3 regions of the Solwaraspora sp. WMMB762 genome follow, and region 1 is predicted to be linked to each of the others. Evidence: riboswitches for the same ligand, from Rfam matches in the RefSeq annotation. Region 1 holds a riboswitch; each other region holds the start of a gene.

Region 1 (2,195 bases):
AGGCGGTCACGCCCATGTTCACCGGCCGAACTGCTGAACCGCCGTGGTCGCCCCGGCGACGATCAGCAGCGCATCCGGCGGGATCAACGTCTCAGGTCCCGCGTACCTCAGCTGCCGGTCCCGCTCCTTGATCCCGACCACCGTGATGCCGTACCGCTGACGTAGCCGGGACTCGGCCAACGTCCGGCCGGCGGCGTCCGGCGGGGCGCAGACCTTGGCGATGGCGAACCCGTCGTCGAACTCGATGAAGTCGAGCATCCGACTGGCCAGCAGGTGGGCCACCCGGTCACCCATCGCCGCCTCCGGAAAGATCACATGGTGCGCGCCGACCGAGGCGAGGATCCGGCCGTGCTTGGCGGTGATCGCCTTCGCCCAGACCTCCGGGACACCCAGCTCGGTCAGCGCCACCACGGTGAGGATGCTGGCCTCGACGTCCGAGCCGATGCCGACCACCGCGCGGGGGTAGTCGGCGACGCCGCACTGGCGCAGCGCCTGGTCATCGGTCGAATCCGCCTCGACCACCCTCGGCAGCCGCTCGGACCAGCGGTGCACCCGTTTGGGATGCTCGTCGATGCCCAGCACGTCGTGGCCGAGGCGGAGCAGAGACTGGGCGACCTGACCACCGAACCGGCCGAGGCCGATCACCACCACGCTGTCGGCGTCCGGCGGCCCAACCGGGGAATCGTCATCTCTCACCGAAGATCCGTCCGACGCTACGACTTTCCCGCTTTTCCTCATACGCACTGTAGTCAGCCGCTAACCTCGGCGCAGCGAATCCGGCCCGCCTGACGACTTGTCGTACGCCGCCGAACGCAGAAAGTGGACATCACCGAAAGTCGTTGCCCGGTAACGGATTTTTCCAGCTCAGTCAGGATTGTCGAGGTGTTGATGCCGGTGACCGATCCGGTAAGCTTGCCGGCGGTCTCCGCCAGGCGGCGCCCACCGGTGCCGGCGGTGACCGCCGCCCAATCACCCTCCGGGGTGAGCCGGGGAACCACGTTTCCACCGGGGTGAATCCGCGCCAGCGGTAGGGATCGTTCCGTCCCGAACCCGTCAGCTAACTCGGTCGGCGGCCAAGGAAAGGAACAGGATGACCGCACCCCTCCGCCGGCGGATTCCGACGGCCGCGGCCCTCGCCGCCGTCGCCGCCCTGCTCGCCGGCTTCGTCGTAGCGTCGCCGGCCGCCGCTCAGGATCCGGACGACGAAGGCGCCCCGCCACTGCTCAGCGAAGTGCTCGAATCGACCGGCCGGGGCTACGTCGAAGCCAAGGCGGCGGTCGACGAGTCCCGCAAACGCCAGTTGAAGCTCAACCTCGAGTTGGAAAAGGTCGAGGAACGGATAGCGGCGCTGACCCCACAGATCGGCCAGGTCGCCTCCAACTCGTACCGTCTCGGTCGGATCACCCCGGTGATGGTCCTGCTCAACAGCGCCGACCCGGACGCGTTGCTGGAACGCGCCGAAGGCCTGGACATGATCGCCATGCACGACAACAAGCGGATCCGGGAGCTCAACGAGGCCCGCGCACAGGCCGCCCGGGCGGTCGCCGCAATCGACGCCGAGGTGGCCCGCGAGGAACAGCAACTCGAAGCGATGGCCCGCCAGAAGAAAGAGGCCGAAAAGGCCCTGCAACTGGTCGGCGCGGTCGCCACCAACGGGTTCGTCTCGGCCACCTCGCCGGTCGCCGCCCAGGCTCCGCGTAACTCGGACGGTTCCTGGCCGTCCCAGTCGTGCAGTCTGGACGACCCCACCACGAGCGGCTGCATCACGCCGCGCACCATGCACGCGCTGAACGAGGCGAAGAAGGCCGGCTTCACCCGCTTCGTCTCCTGCTTCCGCCCCGGCGGACCGTTCGAGCACCCCAAGGGGCGGGCCTGCGACTTCTCCGCTCAGCAGCAGGGGTTCGGCGGCGACGCCTTCGGCGACGACCGGCTGTACGGCAACAACCTGACCGCCTTCTTCGTCCGCAACGCCGACAAGCTCGGCATCCTGTACGTCATCTGGTACCGCCAGTTCTGGTCACCGACCACCGGTTGGAGTTCGTACAGCGGTGCCGGCGGCGACCCGAACAGCGACCACACCAACCACGTACATCTGTCCCTGCTGTGACCTGACCTCGCTTCGCGCGGTGCCGGGCCGGTCCGGCACCGCGCGAAGAACCGTCAGTCGGTACGCGCCGTCAGTCGGTACGCGCCGA
Region 2 (2,195 bases), 1.3 Mb from region 1:
GGGCCGTCGGCAGTGTCGGGCGAGCGACCGGGTCAGCGGACCCGGCCGTAGCCGTACGGCGGCATCATGTCCACGCTGGCCAGCTCGACGGTGCGGCCGAAGGTGGGTGCGTGGATCACCTGGCCGCCGCCCACGTACAGGCCGACGTGGGCGAGACCGTTGTAGAACACCAGGTCACCTGGCTGCAGTGAACCACGGTTGATCTTCGCGACCACGTCCCACTGCATCGCCGCGTTGTGCGGCAGGCTCTTGCCGGCGGTACGCCACGCGGCAAGCGTCAGGCCCGAGCAGTCGTAACCGTTCGGGCCGCTGGCAGCCCAGACGTACGGCTTGCCGATGGCCCCGTACGCGAACTCGACGACCGAGCCGGCGGCACCGGACACCGACGGGACGGTCCCGGTGTACGACGAGCCGGTCTCGCTCGCGGCACCGTAGGCCCGTTCCCGCTTGTCCATCAGCTCGTCGATGTCGGCTTCGATGCTCTTCTTGCGGTCGGCGAGCTCCTTGACCTGGGCGTCCTGCTTCTTCAGGGCCGCCTGCAGCTTCTCCTGCTCGGCCAGGTAGGTCAGCTGGGTGCTGGTGAACTCGGTGAGCCGCTGCTGCCGGTCCCGGGCCAGGTGGTCGAGGGTGCCGAGCCGGTGGATGAAGCTGCCGGAGGTGCCGTCGAGCAGAGCGGTCGCGGTGCTCAACCCGCCGGTCTTGTACGCGTTGACCGCGATCTGACCGACCTCGGTCTGTGCCGCCGCGAGTTCGGCCTGCAGCGGGCCGAGCTTGGCGTCGATCTCCTCGGCCGCCGCCCGGGTGGCCTTGGCCTCCTCCCTGAGCCGGTTGTACGACTCGACGACCTTGGCCAGCTCTTCGGATTCCTTGTCGATCTGCTGCGTGAGTTCGCTGACCGTCGGCTGGGCGGTCGCGGCGGTAGCCGGTAGCACCAGGCCGAGGCTTACGCCGGTCAGCATCAGGGTGCGCAGCAGAATCCGCGCTGTTGACAAGAACGCAGAACCCTTCTTCCTCGCCGCCTACCGGGTTAGCTGACGGATTCGGGCGGGAAGTTCGCCCTACCGCGGTGGACCGCGGATTCACCCCAGTTGCCGATGGGTCCCCGGATCGCAACCGTGAGATCACTGTTTGTAACGTCAGATAATCTCGGGACGGCGATTCGGCGGCACTGGACCGGCGTCACCGCTTCCCGGCGACTGGCGACCGGACCAGCCGGTCCAACTTAGCCGCAAGGGTCGCGACCCGGAAAGTGCTGCGATCGTGATCCGTGGCATGGAACTGGCCGGAGTCCGTTGATGGTTACTGAATGTGACGGTTGGCTGCTCTGGGCAACATTCCTATTGCCTTCGCGTGACCGGTTGACTGCGGCGCGTCGTCATTGGACAGCGCCTGATCAATTGCGAATAATGCGTCATTAGTCGGTCTGCGCGGTTGTCGTCAGTAAGCTATCTGGATAAATAGGTGCAAAAGGTCCGATTCGCCATCCAGGACGCGGCCTGCCGTACGTCATTCTGCTAGGTGGCAGAATGACTACCTTCCATCGAGTAGCTTGCTGTTTGCACAATGGACCCGCAAGGTCAAGCGCCGCACGAGCCCTTCGGAGGCAGCTATGCGTGCTACTCGCCAGACCCCACCCCGACGCGGTTCCCCGGTGCCCGCCCGGCCCGGCTCCAGTGTCGGACGGACCTTCTACCGGCAGCCCGGTATCTGCGTGACCGGTGAATGGTTCGTCGTGGCCGGCCGGCGGTTCGCCGTCCGCGACCTCACCGAACTCCGGACCGCGCGGGGCGCCCGCGACCGGCTCACCGGCCGGGTGATCGCGGTGACCGCCGTGACCCTGACGGCGGTCGCGGTGACCGTCGGCTACACCCGCGGGCTGGACGAGGTCAGCGCGGGTGCCTACCTCGCGATGCTGGCGGCCGCGTTCGTGCCGGTGGCGGTCGCCTGGCTCGGCGACCGGTTGCGGCCGCGGGCGTACGAACTATGGGGCCGTCACCAGGGACTGCTGTTGCTGCTGTTCAGCACCGACGACGAACGCCAGTACGGCCAGGTGAGCCGGGCGTTGATGCGGGCCCGGGAAATGTCCCGGCTGGCCGGTCTGTCCGAGCCGGTCACCATCGAACCGTGGGTGCCCGACCGGCGGTGAGCGGGCCCGGCCGCCGCTGCGGTCGCCAGCGGGCTGGTCGACGTCGATC
Region 3 (2,195 bases), 2.9 Mb from region 1:
CGCGACGTCAGTACACCGACAGGTGCACGTGGTTTGTGTGGTCGCTGGACGGGTCGCCGCCTGCACCGCTGTACGTCTTCCAGCCGCTGCTGGGCAGCCAGATCCGCTTGTACCAGATCACGTAGAGCACACCGAGCCGGTCGGCGTTGTTGATGTAGTAGTTCGCGAGGTTGTCGCCGTAGCTCTTGTCACCGCCGGTCGCCACTCCACCGAAGCCGTTGGGCTGGGCGGCGAAATCACACGCCCGGCCCTTGGGGTGCTCGCCGGAGCTGCCGTTGCGGAAGCAGGACACGTAACGGGTGAAGCCGGCAGCCTTCGCCTGGTTCAGGGCGTGCAGCGTACGGGGCGTGATGCAGCCGGAGGTGGTGGGGTCGTCGACGTTGCACGACTCGGCCGGCCAGGAGCCGTTGGCGTTGCGCGGGGCCGGGGTCGCCGACGCGCTGGACGACCCGGATCCCGACGACCCGGAGCCGGAGGATCCTGAGCCGGAGGATCCGCTGGCGGCGGCCCGCTCGGCCTCCTCCGCCGCCTGCTGCCTCGCCCGTTCCTCCGCCTCCTTCTCGGCGGCGACCGCGACGGCCAAGGCCCGCTCCGCCTGGTTCCGGCGTTGGTCCATGATGGTGACCTGCTTCTGCTGCTCCCGGATCTCATGCTCGATCGCAGCCTTGGACCTGGTCACCTGGTCGCGGGTGCGGTACAGCTCGCGGAGCTGCTTCTCCTCGTTGGCGGTCACCGCACTCAGCGCCGCCGCCCGGTCGATGAACCCTTCCGGTGAGGTGCTGTTGAGCAACGCGGAGACCGGGCCGAGCCTGCCGTTGCGGTACGCGCGGTCGACGATGTGCCCGACGTTCCTGTTTCGTTGCTCCAGCTCAGCACCGACCGTGTCGAGCTGCTCGGACAGCTTCTTCTGCCGGCCCTTCGAGTGGTCGAGCGCCGCCTTGGCGTCGATCCAGCCCTTCGAGGCCGCATCGAGCTCCTTGCGCAGGCTGTCGGTGCCTCCCTCGTCGTCGACCCGGTCGGGCCGGTTCGCGGGCAGGGCGGCTCCGGCCGGCGAGCCGATCGGGGTGCCGGTGACGGCCATCAGGGCAGCGGTCAACGCCGCCAACAACGCGGATCGGGTTTTTCTGTGGACTGTGCGTGACACTGTGCATTCCTTCCGTCAGCCGCCGACCGGGTTAGCTGACGGGTTCGGGACGGAAGATCCCTACCGCGTGACGCGGATGCACCCCAGGTACGTGGTTCCCCGGCTCGCCGTACGGCGATTAGGCGACGGCCTCCGCAGGCGCCGGAGGGGCGCCGCCCGAGCGGAGACCGGGGCCGACACTACCGGTTCCCCGGGTTGCCGTCCCGGTATCGATAGCCATGTTATGTCTGGAAAAAACAGAAATATACGTATATCGTAGCTGTCAACGTCGCGGTAAGGTCACGAAACTTAAGCATCTGCTAATCACCAGTCGGCCGGTCCACAGGAGTCGGCGGGGGCCAGCGGCTCGATCTGCAGCGTCGCGTGCTCGATACCGAACTCGTCGTGCAGGGCTGTCCGGGCGTCCCGCAGCACCGTGCCGACATCGGCTGACGGGGTCACGGCCAGGTGTGCCGAGGCCACCTCCATGCCTGGGGTGAGCGTCCAGACGTGGAGGTCGTGCACGTCGCAGACGCCCGGCACGGTGGCCAGCCGGCTGCGGACCCGGGCGACCTCCACATGCTCCGGCGCCGCCTGCACCAGGATGCGCAGCGCGGCCCGGGCCAGCCGCCAGGTGCGCGGCAGGATGAACACCCCGACACCGACGGCGACCAGCGGGTCGGCGTACCACCAGCCGGTGGTGGCGATCACCGTGGCGGCCACCAGCACCCCCACCGAGCCGAGGAGGTCGCCGAGTACCTCCAGGTAGGCGCCCCGTACGTTGAGGCTCTCCCTGGCCCCCTGGCGCAGCAGGGCGAAGGCGACGATGTTGGCGAGCAGTCCGGCGACCGCCACCACCAGCATCGGGCCGACCGTCACCGGCTCTGGATCGGCGAACCGGCGGGCCGCCTCAACCAGGACGTAGAGCGCGACCCCGGCGAGCAGTACGGCGTTCGCCAGCGCGGCCAGCACCTCGAGGCGGTAGAGGCCGAAGGTGCGCTGCGGCTCCCCGGTCGGTCGCCGGGTCGCGGCGATCGCCGCGAGCGCCATGCCGATGCCGAGTACGTCGGTG

What was found. A riboswitch is a leader RNA that binds a small molecule or an ion and turns the genes downstream of it on or off. The one in region 1 is predicted to bind cyclic di-AMP.
Region 2: another riboswitch for cyclic di-AMP. It lies ahead of ACN27J_RS30195 (NlpC/P60 family protein); the one in region 1 lies ahead of ACN27J_RS23970 (coiled-coil domain-containing protein).
Region 3: another riboswitch for cyclic di-AMP. It lies ahead of ACN27J_RS10925 (coiled-coil domain-containing protein); the one in region 1 lies ahead of ACN27J_RS23970 (coiled-coil domain-containing protein).

Annotation. Positions count from the first base shown of each region.
Region 1 covers NZ_JBMHMD010000001.1:5,356,796-5,358,990, reverse strand. The annotation lists gene ACN27J_RS23975 (potassium channel family protein) at 19-696, opposite strand; cyclic di-AMP (ydaO/yuaA leader) riboswitch at 953-1,088, shown strand; gene ACN27J_RS23970 (coiled-coil domain-containing protein) at 1,091-2,107, shown strand; gene ACN27J_RS23965 (glycoside hydrolase family 65 protein) at 2,178-2,195, opposite strand, start outside.
Region 2 covers NZ_JBMHMD010000001.1:6,706,564-6,708,758, forward strand. The annotation lists gene ACN27J_RS30195 (NlpC/P60 family protein) at 33-992, opposite strand; cyclic di-AMP (ydaO/yuaA leader) riboswitch at 1,003-1,134, opposite strand; gene ACN27J_RS30200 (DUF6232 family protein) at 1,610-2,146, shown strand; gene ACN27J_RS30205 (DUF5753 domain-containing protein) at 2,194-2,195, opposite strand, start outside.
Region 3 covers NZ_JBMHMD010000001.1:2,476,978-2,479,172, reverse strand. The annotation lists gene ACN27J_RS10925 (coiled-coil domain-containing protein) at 8-1,081, opposite strand; cyclic di-AMP (ydaO/yuaA leader) riboswitch at 1,149-1,279, opposite strand; gene ACN27J_RS10920 (cation diffusion facilitator family transporter) at 1,448-2,195, opposite strand, start outside.